Regions from separate parts of the Candidatus Brocadia sinica JPN1 genome, predicted to be linked through region 1. Evidence: riboswitches for the same ligand, from Rfam matches in the RefSeq annotation. Region 1 holds a riboswitch; the other holds the start of a gene.
The links. A riboswitch is a leader RNA that binds a small molecule or an ion and turns the genes downstream of it on or off. The one in region 1 is predicted to bind cyclic di-GMP.
Positions count from the first base shown of each region.

Region 2: another riboswitch for cyclic di-GMP. It lies ahead of BROSI_RS20260 (hypothetical protein); the one in region 1 lies ahead of BROSI_RS00135 (LamG-like jellyroll fold domain-containing protein).

Region 1 covers NZ_BAFN01000001.1:36,399-43,877, reverse strand. Annotated here, with positions in the region: gene BROSI_RS00140 (hypothetical protein) at 1-1,556, shown strand, start outside; cyclic di-GMP riboswitch class I at 1,722-1,819, shown strand; gene BROSI_RS00135 (LamG-like jellyroll fold domain-containing protein) at 1,885-4,326, shown strand; gene BROSI_RS00130 (FG-GAP-like repeat-containing protein) at 4,443-7,328, shown strand.
Region 2 covers NZ_BAFN01000001.1:3,405,434-3,413,808, forward strand. Annotated here, with positions in the region: gene BROSI_RS21565 (hypothetical protein) at 351-635, shown strand; gene BROSI_RS20260 (hypothetical protein) at 664-1,044, opposite strand; cyclic di-GMP riboswitch class I at 1,186-1,309, opposite strand; gene BROSI_RS15565 (cobalt-precorrin 5A hydrolase) at 1,715-2,527, shown strand; gene cobJ (precorrin-3B C(17)-methyltransferase) at 2,521-3,237, shown strand; gene BROSI_RS15575 (carboxymuconolactone decarboxylase family protein) at 3,262-3,642, shown strand; gene BROSI_RS21485 (2'-5' RNA ligase family protein) at 3,668-3,769, shown strand; gene BROSI_RS15580 (2'-5' RNA ligase family protein) at 3,771-4,118, shown strand; gene BROSI_RS15585 (thioredoxin domain-containing protein) at 4,254-6,371, shown strand; gene BROSI_RS15590 (glycosyltransferase) at 6,392-7,546, shown strand; gene BROSI_RS15595 (HD-GYP domain-containing protein) at 7,560-8,375, shown strand, end outside.

The DNA of each region.
Region 1 (7,479 bases):
TACACGGAACTATAACGCATGAATATGCAACATATCAAGATGGGAAAGCTGCTTTTTTCAAACAATTGAAGGCAAGAATGCTGGCTGAATTTCCTAATGCTAAATGGATCGTAGAGCCATATGATGTGTACTGGGGATGGATAAATCAGATAAAAGATCGTACAGACAAAGATGAATTAACCCCTGATATGATTTCACAGGAAAGCTCTAGTACGGAATTTGTAGATGATAGCGCTATTTTTAATTCAGGATTGGCTATTACGAAAGATATGATGGGCATCAGTCAGCCCAACAGTGTCGACGAGTATGAAAATCGTCTTTATGCGGCCAATGCTGGTATCAACAGGGCATGGTATAATTGGTTCCTGCGGTTCGGCGGCACGGGAAATATGCCGAGCTTTCAGAACATCACGGAAGTCTATCCCAGACTTAAACTCATACGGTGTTTGCCGAATTGGGACAATTTAAATAATGTTCCTCTCACCGATCGTTCATGGGATGGCAGTGTGTATCGGAGCACAAAGAGTTATGCCAGCAGCGATGTCATGTATTCACGTCAGCCGAAGACAGGAAAACTCTTTGTGGTGTTTGTGACGAAAAACGGCGTGGTAAAACTCAATGCGGGTGAGACGGTCACCGGGGTACAACGTGCCGATGGATACTTTATTGAGTCCGGGGATGGGAGCGCCGATGTTGCAATAGTTGGCGATGAAATAAGGTTAAAGAGTGGGGTTAGTATTGATGTCGATGCAACCAATGGTCAGGTGAAGGGGAGGGGATATATTTTTACAGTATCAACATCAACCGGTATACCTCCAAAGGTTGTGACGGGGTCAGCGACCGATGTGACGTCAAATTCCGCTACGTTGGGAGGCACAGTGAATGCCAATGGCTTATCAACTACAGCATGGTTTGAGTATGGCACAATAAGCGGGACATATGGCAGCAAGTCATCGGCGCAGGGTGTCAGCAGTTCAGGCGACACAGCAATAAGCATAGGCATAAACGGCTTGTCGGCAGCGAAGACGTATTACTACAGGCTGGTGGCAAAAAACAGTTCCGGAACCAAATACGGAGGTGAAAGGTCCTTTACTACTAATTCCACAACAACCAATCTTGCCCCCAATCCTGGCTTTGAAACAGACCCCATGGTAAATTACTTCACTGCTGGCAAAGGAACATTCACCTGGACGACAGATGCCGCACATGGCGGAAGTCGATCCCTTAAAATAGTTTCCGGCCAATCAATCGGAACATTTGCGCGCTGGATGAGCAAAACGACAGAGATCGGGGCCTTCGCCGGCGCTTATTATACAGCTTCTGTCTGGATGAAGGCAAGCGATATACAGCAATATGGAAAGCTTGTCATAAACTTCTGGGATTCCTCCTTAAAGTATTTGGGAGGCTATAAATCATCTGGCCTGGTAAGCGGTACGTCGGGTTGGACGAAAATTACCGTTCAGGGTACGGCGCTATCCAATGCGGCATATTTGCGGGCAGAATTCAGGCTCTATGGGCCTGGAACCCTATGGATTGATGATGTGACGATAAAATAAAAACTATTTTAGAGGAAAAGGTTCTTCGTTATAAATAAACCGGCATTGTAAAAATTTATTATATTATTTCTTGACATAAAACAATATTTATGCTAAAAAAGAAAAAATATGATCTGTGTGATTTTAAAATAACGACCTTTTTGAAACAAAAAATAAAGAAAAACAGAACGATAAGGGCAAACCCTGAGTAATCAGGGGACGCAAAGTAAAGGGTCTTTAAACATACAGGGAAGTAGTTTAAACAAGATAGCCTTACTGCCGAAGATGTTTTTATAAATATCTTTGCAGTAAGGCTTTTTTATTTGAATGTTAATTAAGGAGTAAGAAAATGGCTATTCGACATAAATTAATATTAGGGGCGATTTCTTTCACCGGCATATTAGGATTTTTATTCATTCTGTCTTTTCCCTCTTTTGCACAAGAATGGGGAAGTATTAGCATTGGGACAGATACAGCTGGAGCATTGGAAGTATCTCTAGAGAATAGTAAGATAAGACTGAAATATGGGCGTTTTTTTGGCGGAGACCATTATGAACATGTGATCAAGGATCTGGTGATCAAGAGTGTCAATGAGGATCAGGCAGGGCTTTACCTTGATGCATGCGCTAATCGTGGTACACTAACAACTGCGTATGTTGTACAGGATGGGGCAGATGTCAAGACCGTTCGACTCGAGTGGGATAATGGGGCAAAGGTATCAGAGGTATCGATCTTTCCAGATAGTTATTATATAAAAACGAAATATATAAGGTATGGTACAAATATTGTAGACCAGGGGTCTCCCGGAGGCGGTGGTAGTAGTAGTGGGGTGTATGAAATATATGGCGCGAGTGAGTGGAAAAGAGGTTACGTAATTTATCCCAATATTTATTTTGATCGGTACCCGGGTGATGTTGGTTACCAAAATATTACCGAAATAGATCAACCAGGGCCTCTGGATTATCACGGGTGGTTTATTATGGGGGTATACAATGTGGCAAATGGGAGAGGATTTGGTAGGGTAGCGCCTGTATCGCAGATAGACATTATAAAGCTTTTGTGGAAAACAGGCTTTGAGCTTTTTCCCACGTTTTCCCGGCCACATTCGCCTTACACTGGATATTTATTTGTAGTGACCGGAGGAGGCGCCAATGAAATACTCTCGAGAGGGAGGAATCTGGCCGATGGTTTGGGAGATAATGCGTCGCCCACTGTGGCTATAACCAACCCCTCTAATGGGGCAACATTTACAACGCCAACGGACATAACGATAACGGCAACGGCCTCGGATATTGATGGTGTCGTGAGCAAGGTTGAGTATTACGCGGGGAGCACAAAACTTGGTGAAACAACCTCCGAACCTCACATTCTCACATGGAACAATGTAACCGCTGGCAGTTATGTACTCTCAGCAAAAGCAACAGATAACGATGGAGCAACGGCGACTTCTAGCGTGGTGAATATAACAGTTTTCAAAGCCGGTATGGTAGGGTACTATAAATTTGATGAAGGGAACGGGACGATTGCTATTGATTCTTCAATCTACGGAAATAATGGTACCATCAATGGAGCCACATGGACAACCGGTAAAAGCGAGGGGGCGTTGAGTTTCGATGGAATTGATGATTTTGTGTCGGTTCCACGTATGAATAATGACGAGATTTCCATTGCTGCATGGTTCTATAAAAATGCAAATGATACAACGGGTGTTGATGCCATATTCGGTGGATATAAATGGAATTCAGACGTACAACTTCGGGAGGGGTTTGATTTGAGATTTAACAAAACTACTCCCAATAAGCTTCAATTTATTCTCGTGACGCAGGATGGAAGTGGAAATAAGACACAGAAAACCGCGATAAAGGATTTGGTCAATTCAGTTGGTAGTTGGTATCACGTTGTAGGTACTTACAACAAGGCTACAGGGGAACAGAAGCTTTATGTAAATGGGCAGCTGGTTAATACCCAATACCATCCGGCGGGAAATACGGTTATGCCATCGACTCAATATCCTGACATGAAAATAGGGGGTTCCGGCAATAATGGTTATTTTAAGGGCAAGATTGACGACGTCCGCCTTTATAATCAACCATTAACCAGCCAGGAAGTTCAGGACTTGTACAATGCCCTTAGTATTGGCCTGCAGGCTCACTATCCGTTCGAAGAAGGGGGCGGGACAATTGCTTCTGATACATCTGGCAATGGAAATCATGGCGCTATCAATGGAGCCACATGGACAACTGGGAAGAGTGGAAATGGGTTAAGCCTTGATGGAATCAATGATTACGTATCAATTCCACGTATGAATCATGACGAGATTTCCATTACCGCATGGTTCTATAAAAATGCAAATGATACAACAGGCGTTGATGCCATATTCGGTGGATATAAATGGAATTCAGACGTACAACTGCGGGAGGGGTTTGATTTGAGATTTAACAAAACTACTCCCAATAAGCTTCAATTTATTCTCGTGACGCAGGATGGAAGTGGAAATAAGACACAGAAAACCGCGATAAAGGATTTGGCCAATTCAGTTGGTAGTTGGTATCACGTTGCAGGTACTTACAACAAGGCTACAGGGGAACAGAAGCTCTATGTAAATGGACAGCTGGTTAATACCCAATACCATCCGGCGGGAAACACGGTTATGCCATCGACTCAATACCCTGACATGAAAATAGGGGGTTCCGGCAATAATGGTTATTTTAAGGGCAAGATTGACGACGTCCGCCTTTACAATCAACCCTTAACCAGTCAGGAAGTCCAGGACTTGTACAATGCCTTATGAGATGTTTTGCCCGCAAAGGAACTTAAAAGTGCGAAGTGTAGCGGGTGGATAAAGGATATTTTTTGTTTACATCGTAATTATTTATAGGGACAAATCTGTTTTTTGAGGATAAAGCAATGATGAAAAGATTCATTTTATTAACTATCATATTAACCCCGTCGTTGATTTCTAATTTTATCGTGGAATTGAAAGCAAACGGACAGGTGCCTGGCATCCCCCCTAATCTGGAAGTTACAGCCGAAAGCGGCATGGTTAACCTGTCGTGGGGCAGTGTTGCTGGAGCAACTGGTTATAATATATATCTTTCAAGACACCCTGGAATAAATAAATCAAACTGGATAACTCTTGCAGGAATGCAAATAAAGCAAATTACATCTCCCTATCAACTGACAGGTCTTAATAATGGGACTTTATATTATTTCGTTGTTACAGCAGTAAATTCGTTTGGCGAGAGTTTATCATCAGATGAAGTTTCCGCGACTCCATCGCCATCTCTGGTTAGTCCGGTTCAATTTAACGATATTTCAGTGATCTCCGGGCTAGAGCAGACTAAAAAGCATGCATTTGGAAATCCTTTATTGGGAGATATCAACAATGATGGTAATTTGGATATCGTGGACCCTCATCACACATGGCGACCTTCGCTTTACCAGAATAAGGGGGATGAAACATTCACGAATATAATTTACGACTCGGGTATAAAGACTGATAGTCAAATTGATAGACATGGGTATGCTATAGGAGATTATAATAACGATGGAAATCTAGATTTGTTTATTGGCGTCGGTGGTGGTGGAATAGGTACTGATCATAGTAGTCAACTTTGGGAAGGAGATGGCACAGGCAAATTTACGGATGTTTCGAATCAGGCAGGCATTGACATTACTTCTGCCCGAGGGACAAATTGGATAGATTATGATAATGACGGCTATTTAGATTTGTTTGTGTCTTTTGGTGGCGACGAAGGCACAGGGGTTGTATATAAAAACGATAAAAGTGGATCTTTTTATGATGTTACGGCCTCAACGGGACTAACTAATTTATTTGATTATATAATGTCTTTTGCTGACTATGACAATGATGGAAATATGGATTTGTTTGCGGGGGGGTGGCAAGCGGGCAAATTATATCGCAATAATGGAAATGGTGCCTACAATCTGAATAATTCCTTTATTGTTGGAAACAAGGAAACGGTGAGGGGTGTTGCGTGGGGGGATTATAATAATGATGGATTCATTGACCTTTATGTTGCCAGGGGCAATAATGATTATCATAGAGCACTGTTTTGGGATCAAACAAGGATTGATTTTAGTAATACATTAGCTGGATTCACCGAACCCGGGGATGTGACCTTTCGATGTGAGCCGGGTAGTAATATTACTTTTGATCTCCGGATAAATGGTCAGAAAAATACCGCTTCTGTATTCGTTGGGAAGGATAGAAAAAATCCCCTCACAATTCCTTTTACTCTGAATTCCGATGAAGTTACCGGCATGCCGATGATTAATGTTGGAAAAGAAAATGCCTTCTTCGTTTGGAAAGAAGAAACGGGTAATACATGGCATATACAATGGACTAAGACTGTAAGTGTATCTGGACCTGGTTTTTGGGGGCATATTATATCTGACGGGAATTTTTCGCAAGTGGAGACTAATTCACCTATAATAAAGACAAATTTTAAATCAACACTTTATCGGAATAATGGAAATGGGTCTTTTACCGATGTAACCGAGGAATCACGTACCGGACACATCGGCAATAATAGTGGGGCAATTTGGGGAGATTTTGATAATGATGGGTATTTAGATTTATATGTTGTAGACGCAAGCGATGTCCTGGGAAACAGGACAAATACCCTCTATCGTAATCTGGGAGACGGAACTTTCGAGGATATTACTGGGACGGCCGGAGTTGGCGCGGCGGTAAATGCAGTTGGACGTCATTATGGCGCAGCATGGGGAGATCTTAATAATGACGGAAATCTGGATTTGTTTTTGTCGAACGGATTTGGATGGGGATTTCCTCTATCAAATGGGAAGGCAATACTTTACAAAAATCCTGGGAATGGTAATAACTGGATAAAAATTAAATTGGTAGGCACAAAGAGTAACCGATCAGGAATTGGCGCCAGGGTAGTATTAAATACTTCTCAGGGGATTCAAACACGCCAGCTAAATGGGAATGGAGGTGAAGTTTATTCACAGGGGGTGTCCCCACTTCATTTTGGTTTGGGGAATATAAGTGTGGTAGATACTATTAATATATTCTGGCCAAGTGGCGCCGTCCAGACATTAAGCCAGATTTCAGCGAACCAGGAGCTAACAACTGTCGAGACGAATATAAATGACTCTATGGTAGCCCACTATCCGTTTGATGAGGGGGCAGGAGCGATTGCAACTGATGCGTCTGGCAACGGTAATGATGGCGCTGTGAACGGAGCCGCATGGACGACCGGGAAGAGTGGAAATGGATTAAGCTTTGATGGAATCAACGATTACGTATCAATTTCCCGTATGAATCATGAAGAGATTTCCATTGCTGCATGGTTCTATAAAAATGCAAATGATGCAACGGGTGTTGATGCCATATTTGGTGGATATGGATGGAATCCAAGTTTGCAACTTCGAGAGGGTTTTGATGTGCGATTTTATAAAACCGCACCTGATACACTTCAATTTATCCTCGTGACACAGGATGGAAGTGGAAATAAGACACAGAAAACTGCTATAAAGGATTTGGTCAATTCGGTTGGTGGTTGGTATCATGTAGTTGGCACTTACAACAAGGCTACAGGGAAACAGATGCTCTATGTAAATGGGCAGCTGGCCAATACTCGAACCCATCCGGCGGGGAATACGGTTGTGCCATTGACATTGTATTCCAACATGAGAATAGGGCATACAGGGTTTAATGGTTATTTTAATGGTACGATTGATGATGTTAGAATTTACAAACGTGCCTTGACCGACCAGGAAGTGCAGGATTTGTATAATGCCCTGTAGTAGAGTGTTACCTTTAAAAACTTTTTTGTAAGTTTTATTCATAGAAAACCGTTAACACCAAGGCATGAAATCAGAAATTCAAAACAATTTCAAATAGGCAGTTCAATTGAAGCTGGTGAAGTTTATATCGATGAACAAATAAAAAAGGGTT
Region 2 (8,375 bases), 3.4 Mb from region 1:
CCCTAATTTTGCTAAGGGAGGACTTCTTCGCCCCGCTTTTAAGGGGATTTGCAACCCACGGTATTCAGGCAGAAATGTGGGCAAAGATACGCTTTGATAATGGGAAATTTATAATCCTTTATTTTTTGATTCAAAATAAAAGGTTCGTCGTTTTAACAACAGCTATCTTCAAGCTTAGGAATTTCAAACTTTTCGCCTCCCCCTTTAGTCCCCCTCACGAGGGGGACAACAACTGTCCCCCGCTGGCGGGGGTAAGGGGGTGGATTTTGTCGTAAAAAAGGTGTACGTGTAAGTCACCGAAGGCCTAATTTATACTAACTGAAGGGTAGTATACGTTTACGGGAGTGCAGATGCAAGAAAACAAAGGTTGGTGTTTTCGGTATCTTTGGTTACTTGAAAAAGCAGACTTAAGTTACCTTGAAATAAGACGGCCAGTGCTCCATGGCATAAAGTGCGAGTTGCAGCCTGTTAGCGACTCCGACCTTTTTATAGATACCGTTCATGTATTTTTTCACGGATGGTTCACTGATGTTGAGACGTGCCATGATATCCTTGTTGCTGTATCCCTTGCAAATGCATTGAATAATCTCCGTCTCACGCCTGGTCTGGGGGGGGGTGTGTCAAATTTCCTTTGACAATTTTTTACACACGTGATGATGTCTTTTAGTTTCTTATGGGTAAACCACAGTTCGCCGGAAGCAGCGCATTGTATCGCCTTCTTGAGCTGTGTTGAATCGGCTCGGGAAACAAGATACCAATGATTCCTTTTGAGATATATTCCAGGAGACGTTGATCTTCTACCTTTGGGAGGCAATCCGTCAACAAGAGGAGGGTCTTCACCTTGTGGTGAAAGAGTGTTTCAGGAGACATCCTGGAAAAGGTATGAAAATCAGCAATGAGCAGGTCTGTTTTTGTTGCAATCTCTTTTTCAGATTCGACGATACCAACACGATAACCCATCTTCCGTGCGTCTCCTGCCACCAAGTGTTTGATACCTTCCGAAAAGAGATAGTTACAGCAACAGATCGATATCTTGAACGGCATTGTTTTTCTCCTCAAAACGATTACCGGCAGCTTATCTTCTGACAGGTTCAGGATGAACGTATTATACCCCTCAAACCGTTCATGCGAACCTTCGTCCTTGAGAAAGAAAAAAACCCTACTGCAGAGTTTACAGTAAACATCTTCGGCAGTAAGGCTGTCTCTTCGTAAGCCGTTTAAACAGTTTAAACGGCTTAAACTGTTTAAACAACTGATAAGACCCTTTCCTTTGCGTCCCCTGATCACTCAGGGTTTGCCTTTATCGTAACGTTTTTGTTGATTGCAGGATACTATAGCATTGGTAATTAACTATGCAAGCGAAAAATACAAGAGGAAGTTTTTCCATGACATATAAGCAGGATATTTTGTTTGCAGCTTCGCTGCGGCAGGGAATGTTTTGGTAAGTTTCAGCGAAGGTAATAGGAAGTACTTTTTTTATTGAATAAAGCCGGTTACGAGCGTAATATATGGAATACGATTACATAGGAATGTTTGTTTCAATTATGCAGGACACATGGTATATGAGGTGTCAAAATCCCCCTTAATAATAGGAGGGCAAAGAGGGTTGTCCGGAACCCGAAAGGAAAAAGACAACCCCCTGAATCGTTCGACTGAGTGTTCGTCTGAGCTCACGCCAAAGTCCTCTTTTTTAGTGGACTGAAAAAGGAATGCTTTGAATATAGCTCTTATTGCCTTGACAGAAGAAGGATTAAAAACTGCACGAAGGATTGGAACAGGTTTTGATCCGCCTCCTTCTACGTATATATTTAATAAAACGGGAGAGGGAAATAATTGTAGTACCGAAGACAAGACGCCCCCATATATTAGGCCTTTTTCTGAACCGCTGCAACAACTGGTTAATCGAATCTTCAAACACTATGACGGCCTTGTCTTTGTTATGGCCATGGGGATTGTGGTGAGGATGATTGCCCAAAATATCCTCGATAAATACACCGATCCGGCTGTGGTTGTGGTTGATGATGTGGGGCGTTTCGTTATCAGCGTGCTCTCGGGTCATGAGGGTGGCGCCAATCTGTTGGCACATCGGATTGCCGCTATCTTGCATACAGATGCCGTGATTACTACCGGCACCGAGGCGCAGAAGGACATTATCGTTGGTATCGGTTGTAAAAAGGGGGTTAGTTCTGAGGCGGTAAAACAATCCATTCTTGATGCCCTTCAGAGGGTGAATCTTACGATGGAACGTGTCCGACTGCTTGCTACTATTGAGATTAAATCTCAAGAGCCGGGATTATTGCTGGCGGCGGATGAATTGGGCATCCCGTTAAGGGCCGTTTCCAGCCGGGAAATTGCGGTATGTGCCAAAGAGCATGGTAGATCAGATTTTGTGAAAGAAAAGATAGGGGTGTGGGGGGTGTGTGAACCCGCGGCGCTTCTTTCGGGGAGGAAGACTCAATTACTACTCAAAAAACAGAAATATCCAGGCGTGACCGTAGCCATCGCCCAGGAAAACTTTACGTGGTAGGCATTGGCCCCGGGGCAAGGAACGAGATTAGCCAGAGGGCATTAGACGCATTGAAAGATTCTGAAACGATCGTTGGCTATAAACTGTATGTGGATCTGGTGAAAGATATTGTAGGAAATAAACAGATCGTTGCCAGCGCCATGCGTAAGGAAATTGAGCGTGTGGAGATGGCGATACAGGAAGCCCTGGCGGGAAAGATCGTGTCTCTCATCAGCAGCGGTGATCCGGGTGTTTACGGCATGGCCGGACTTGTGCTGGAGGTGGTTTCTGAAAAAAATATCGATTTGCCCCTAGAAATTATTTCAGGAATTCCTGCAGCCAATGCCGCTGCAGCCGTGCTCGGCGCGCCGCTCATGCATGATTATGCCGTCATTAGCCTTAGCGACCTGCTCACACCGTGGGAGACCATAGAAAGGCGCGTAAAGTGTGCTGCCGAGGCAGATTTTGTCATTGTACTATACAATCCCAGGAGCTCTCAAAGGGATTGGCAGATTGAGAAAACTGCCCATATCATCCTTCACTATAAATCTCCAGCGACCCCTGTAGGGATCGTCAAAGACGCATCCCGGAAGGATGAATCGGTTATCATCACAACACTTGACAAAATGACTTCTCATCCTATTGACATGACGACCGTTATTATCGTAGGAAATTCGACTACCTTTCAATATCATAATTACCTGGTAACAAAACGGGGTTATCAATTGTAATTGCTTATAGAAAAGGAGGCTGGTATGCCAAAGGAAAAATTACCTCAACAGTATATCCAAATGAAAAAAAGGCATGAGAAGTTATTCAACGCAATTGAGGAGGTTGGTAAGACTGTCAGGCAGGAAGGCCCTCTTGACGAAAATACTGCGCATCTGATTCAACTTGCGGCTGCGGCAACCGTACATTCCGAAGGCGCTGTCCACAGTCACGTAAGAAGGGCTCTTGAAGCAGGCGTAACACCTGATGAGATTTATCACGCAATCATTCTTCTCACAAGCACCATCGGATTTCCAACCGTCGTTGCTGCATTAAGTTGGGCGGAAGATGTCATAAAAAAAAGAAAAAATAGGAACTCTCATCCTGGTAAAACCTTGAAATGTGAAATGAACGGCAATCCGGCGTGAGTATGATAGTCAGAGAAGGCGGTGGATGCCCCACATCACCCTGATTTATCCATTTCGGCCAAGGGAAGAGTTTGAGTTCTTAGCTGAGCAGTTCTCTCGTGTGTGTGTGAAAGCTCGGGACTTTTAAAATTACACTGAAGGAGTTCTTTTTCTTTCGCCATAATCGTGATTGTTGCACACTCTGGCTGGCTCCTGAACCAAAAGATGCTCTGGTTAGATTGCAGAGGATATTGCAGGGTGTGGTGCCAGACTGTGATGATGCGGGAAAATACGAAGGGGGGTTTACACCTCACCTGAGCGTAGGCCAGGCTCTGGGGGTGGAAGCAGCGGCGTTGAAGTTACTCAATCTGTTTCAGACAAGCTGGAAGACAATGTCATTTCCGCTGAACGAGGTTAGTTTCATCTGGAGCGATAATCCTCCTAACGATGTGTTTCGCGTGGTTTGCACAGTACGTCTGGGACATTTGAATTTGTAATTCTGAAGATATTTTTGTCAGGTGAGGTTGATTCTTGTGGCTAAATTTCTCTCTTTCTTTACCTGCAACAGATACTCTCTTCCGATCCGTAGTCTCATCCTGTCATTTTTTATGAAAGGTTGTGTATTTAATGATATGAATGCAAATGAAAATAGCGCCCGGTTGCCATCACAACAGGAAATGAAATCCTCTCACAAGAGAAAACCTAACCGCTTAATTTCTGAAAAAAGTCCTTATCTTCAACAGCATGCATATAATCCTGTCGATTGGTATCCCTGGGGCGAAGAGGCGTTTCAGAAGGCTGTGAAAGAAAATAAGCCCATCTTTCTTTCCATCGGTTATTCAACCTGCCATTGGTGCCACGTTATGGAATATGAATCATTCGAGGATGAAGAGGTTGCGAGGATTTTGAATGAAAATTTTGTCTCCATAAAAGTCGATAGGGAAGAACGCCCTGATTTAGACAATATTTATATGGCGGTGTGTCAGGCTATGACCGGAAGCGGTGGCTGGCCTCTCAACTTATTCCTGACTCCGGAAAAGAAGCCATTTTTTGCCGGAACGTATTTCCCAAAAACTGAACGGTTTGGGAATCCGGGATTCATAGCTATTCTTCAAAAGATATCCAGCTTGTGGCAGACAAATAAAGAGAGCGTTATTGCGTCGAGTGAGCAAATCACAAAGGTCCTGCAATCCATGGCCTTTACAACACCGGGAGAAATCCTGACGAAAGAGACGCTAAAACACGCTTACGAACAATTACGGGATACTTTTGACACTATTTATGGCGGGTTTGGTTCTTCCCCCAAATTTCCCACACCACACAACTATACCTTTCTTCTTCGATGGTGGAAACGGAGCAACGACCCTACGGCCCTGGAGATGGTTGAAAAAACCCTTGAACGAATGGGAAGGGGCGGCATGTATGATCAATTGGGAGGCGGATTTCACCGGTATTCCACCGACGAATATTGGCTCGTTCCCCACTTTGAAAAAATGCTTTACGATCAGGCTTTGACCGCAATAGCTTATACGGAGACCTATCAGGCCACGGGAAAGCCTTACTATGCCGATATAGTGAGAGGTATCTTTATGTATGTTCTGAGGGATATGACTTCTCCGGAAGGTGGTTTCTATTCTGCCGAGGATGCCGATAGTGAAGGTGTGGAAGGTAAGTTTTATGTCTGGACACCTGACGAGGTCATAAAAATTTTGGGTGAAAGGGACGGTAAGATATTTTGTGATTATTATGACGTCTCCAGGGAAGGCAATTTTGAGGAAAAGAACATCCTGCATGTGGACAAGCCATTAGATGCCTTTGCCAAACTGGAAGGTATACAAACAGAAGAACTGCAGGAATTGTTACGCACTGCCCGGGAAAAACTCTTTGCTGAACGGCAGAAACGTATCCATCCTCACAAGGACGACAAGATACTTACCTCATGGAATGGCTTGATGATTGCCGCCCTTGCCAGGGGTGCTCAGGCATTACATGCACCTGAATACGCACAAGCGGCAGTGCGTGCAACCGATTTTATTTTGAATGCGTTGCACAGAAAGGACGGGACGTTATTACGACGCTATCGTTCGGGAGAAGCCGCTATTCCCGGTTATCTGGATGACTATGCCTATTTTGTCTGGGGTTTGATCGATCTTTATGAGGCTACTTTTGAGACAAAATACCTCAAAACTGCTTTGGAACTGAATAAACAAATGATTGAAAATTTCTGGGATGAAAAAGGAGGGGGATTATTTTTTGGTGGCAAGAGAAATGAACAGCTTATAGCACAGACAAAGGAGATCTACGATGGGGCAACTCCTTCAGGAAATTCGGTCGCTTTATTCAATATGTTGCGATTAGGACGTGTGGCGGGGAATCCTGGTTTGGGGAAAATGGCGGACCAAATTATGAAAGCCTTTGGAGAAACGATAAACCAATATCCGTCAGGATATACCCAATTTATGTGTGCCCTGGACTTTGCCCTGGGCCCTACAAAGGAGATTGTCATTGCAGGCGAACCCGATCAAAAGGACACACAGCAGATACTTCAGGAAATAGGAAAACGATTCCTTCCGCGAAAGGTCTTGCTATTGAACTCCCTGAAAGACAAATCTCTTGGGGAAATTGCAGGATTTGTAAAGGAACAAAAGCCCATTGAAAACAAGGCCACTGTCTATATTTGCGAAAATTATGCCTGTAAGGCTCCTGCGAATGAGATAAACAAAATCATACAACTATTAGATGAACCTTAAATCTTTCCGGTATCAGCATTATGTTTGATCTCATCTTGCTCTGTGCCAGCGTTATCTCTGCAATCATTTGGCTTGCACTGTTGTTTATGCCTGTACGCTGGCGGATGTCGGAACGCTGGGAAGTCTCCGATTCTTTACACACAACGATTACCCAATGGCCAAGCTTGTCCGTTATTGTGCCTGCGCGAAACGAGAGCACATCCCTTCCGCTGACATTACCCTCGTGGCTCGGTCAGGGCTATCCAGAATCGGAAATCATCCTGATAGACGATGAATCAAGCGATGGTACGGCAGCATGTGCAAAAGGTATTTCATCGCAGACAGGTCGCAATGTGAAGGTCATCTGCGGCACTCCACCACCAACCGGGTGGACTGGTAAACTGTGGGCGCTTGAACAAGGAGTCAGGGCTTCAACAGGTGAATGGTTATTGTTTACCGATGCCGATATTTTTCATAGCCCAGGCCTGTGGTGTGGACTGGTGGCAAAGGCACTCAATGAACGGCGGGTCATGGTTTCACTGATGGCCTTGTTGGATACGCAGGGGTTATGGGCGCGATTGCTGATTCCAGCCTTTGTTTATTTCTTTCACGGTATGTATCCGTTTAAATCGGTACAGAACTTGCTCTCGAAAGTATCAGCGGCTGCGGGTGGATGTATACTTATTTCACGTCAGGCCCTGGATAAGATAGGTGGTATAACCGGATATTCTAACGCCCTGATAGACGATATTGCGCTCGCCAGGAAAATTAAAGATGCTGAAATGCCTCTCTGTCTTTCACTGACGAAATCGGTCGTAAGTGTTCGTCCTTACCGCCGTCTTGGCGACGTCTGGAATATGGTTGCACGCAATGCCTTTGCACAATTGAAATATTCGTGGTTGGCTTTGGGTGGAACGGTATTGGGATTAGTCGTTTTGTTTCTAGTGCCTGTGGCAGGGATATGCACATTTATGGCCGGAACTATTTCACAAGTGACAATATTGTCCTCAGGACTGTCGATTTTCATGATGGCGCTTATGTACGTGCCGACACTACGCTTTTTTGGCTTGAACGTATGGAGGGCATTTACATTGCCCATTGCCGGGGCATTCTATCTCGCTATGACGGTGTCTTCTGCAATCAATTATCTTTTCGGCCGACATGAGTGGCGAGGTATCCGCATAAAAAGGGATTGATTAAATTTTTACCATGAGAAGAATAAAGATAAATAATGCAGAACCAGGTATGGTTCTTGGTAAGACGATTTATGGATATAACTATGAGGTGCTATTAAACAGGGGAGTGGTGTTAACAAATGCATATATTAAACTGTTGAAAAACAGGGGGTTCATCAGGATTTATATAGATGATGAAGAGACGGAGGATATTGTCCTTGAAGACCCAATATCTGATAAAATCCGTATTATGTCTACAAAAGACATCTTCAGAACATACAAAGTAACGCAGTCTTCCATAGCAAATATAGAAGCAGATACTGCCGAGTCCATTATAAAATGCATCAACACGCCGAAGGTCAAGCAGTCATTTCAGGAAAGCCCTGCCTTTAAACAACTTTGTAACGATATTAACTATTTTCTTGACGAAATCATGAATCAGGATATTTTGTCGGGATTAAATTCGATAAAGAGCTTTGATAACTATACGTATGAACACTCCGTTGATACGGCTGTAATAGCCCTTATCATTGCAAAAAGGTTGCGTCTTGATAAAGAAAAATTAGTCCAGATTGCGATTGGTGAGTTTCTTCACGATATTGGGAAGATATTCGTTGACGAAAAGATTATTAATAAGCCCGGTAAATTAACAGCAGATGAGTTTAAATTGATAAAACTTCATACTATTTATGGATACGAATTACTCAAGGATATTCATACAATTGGGGTAGCTTCTGCACACATCCCTTATCAGCACCATGAGAGACAGGATGGCACAGGCTACCCCCGTGGCCTGAAAGGTACTAATAAACTCGATTCGAAGGGTGTTACTTACACCGAGCACGAGAAG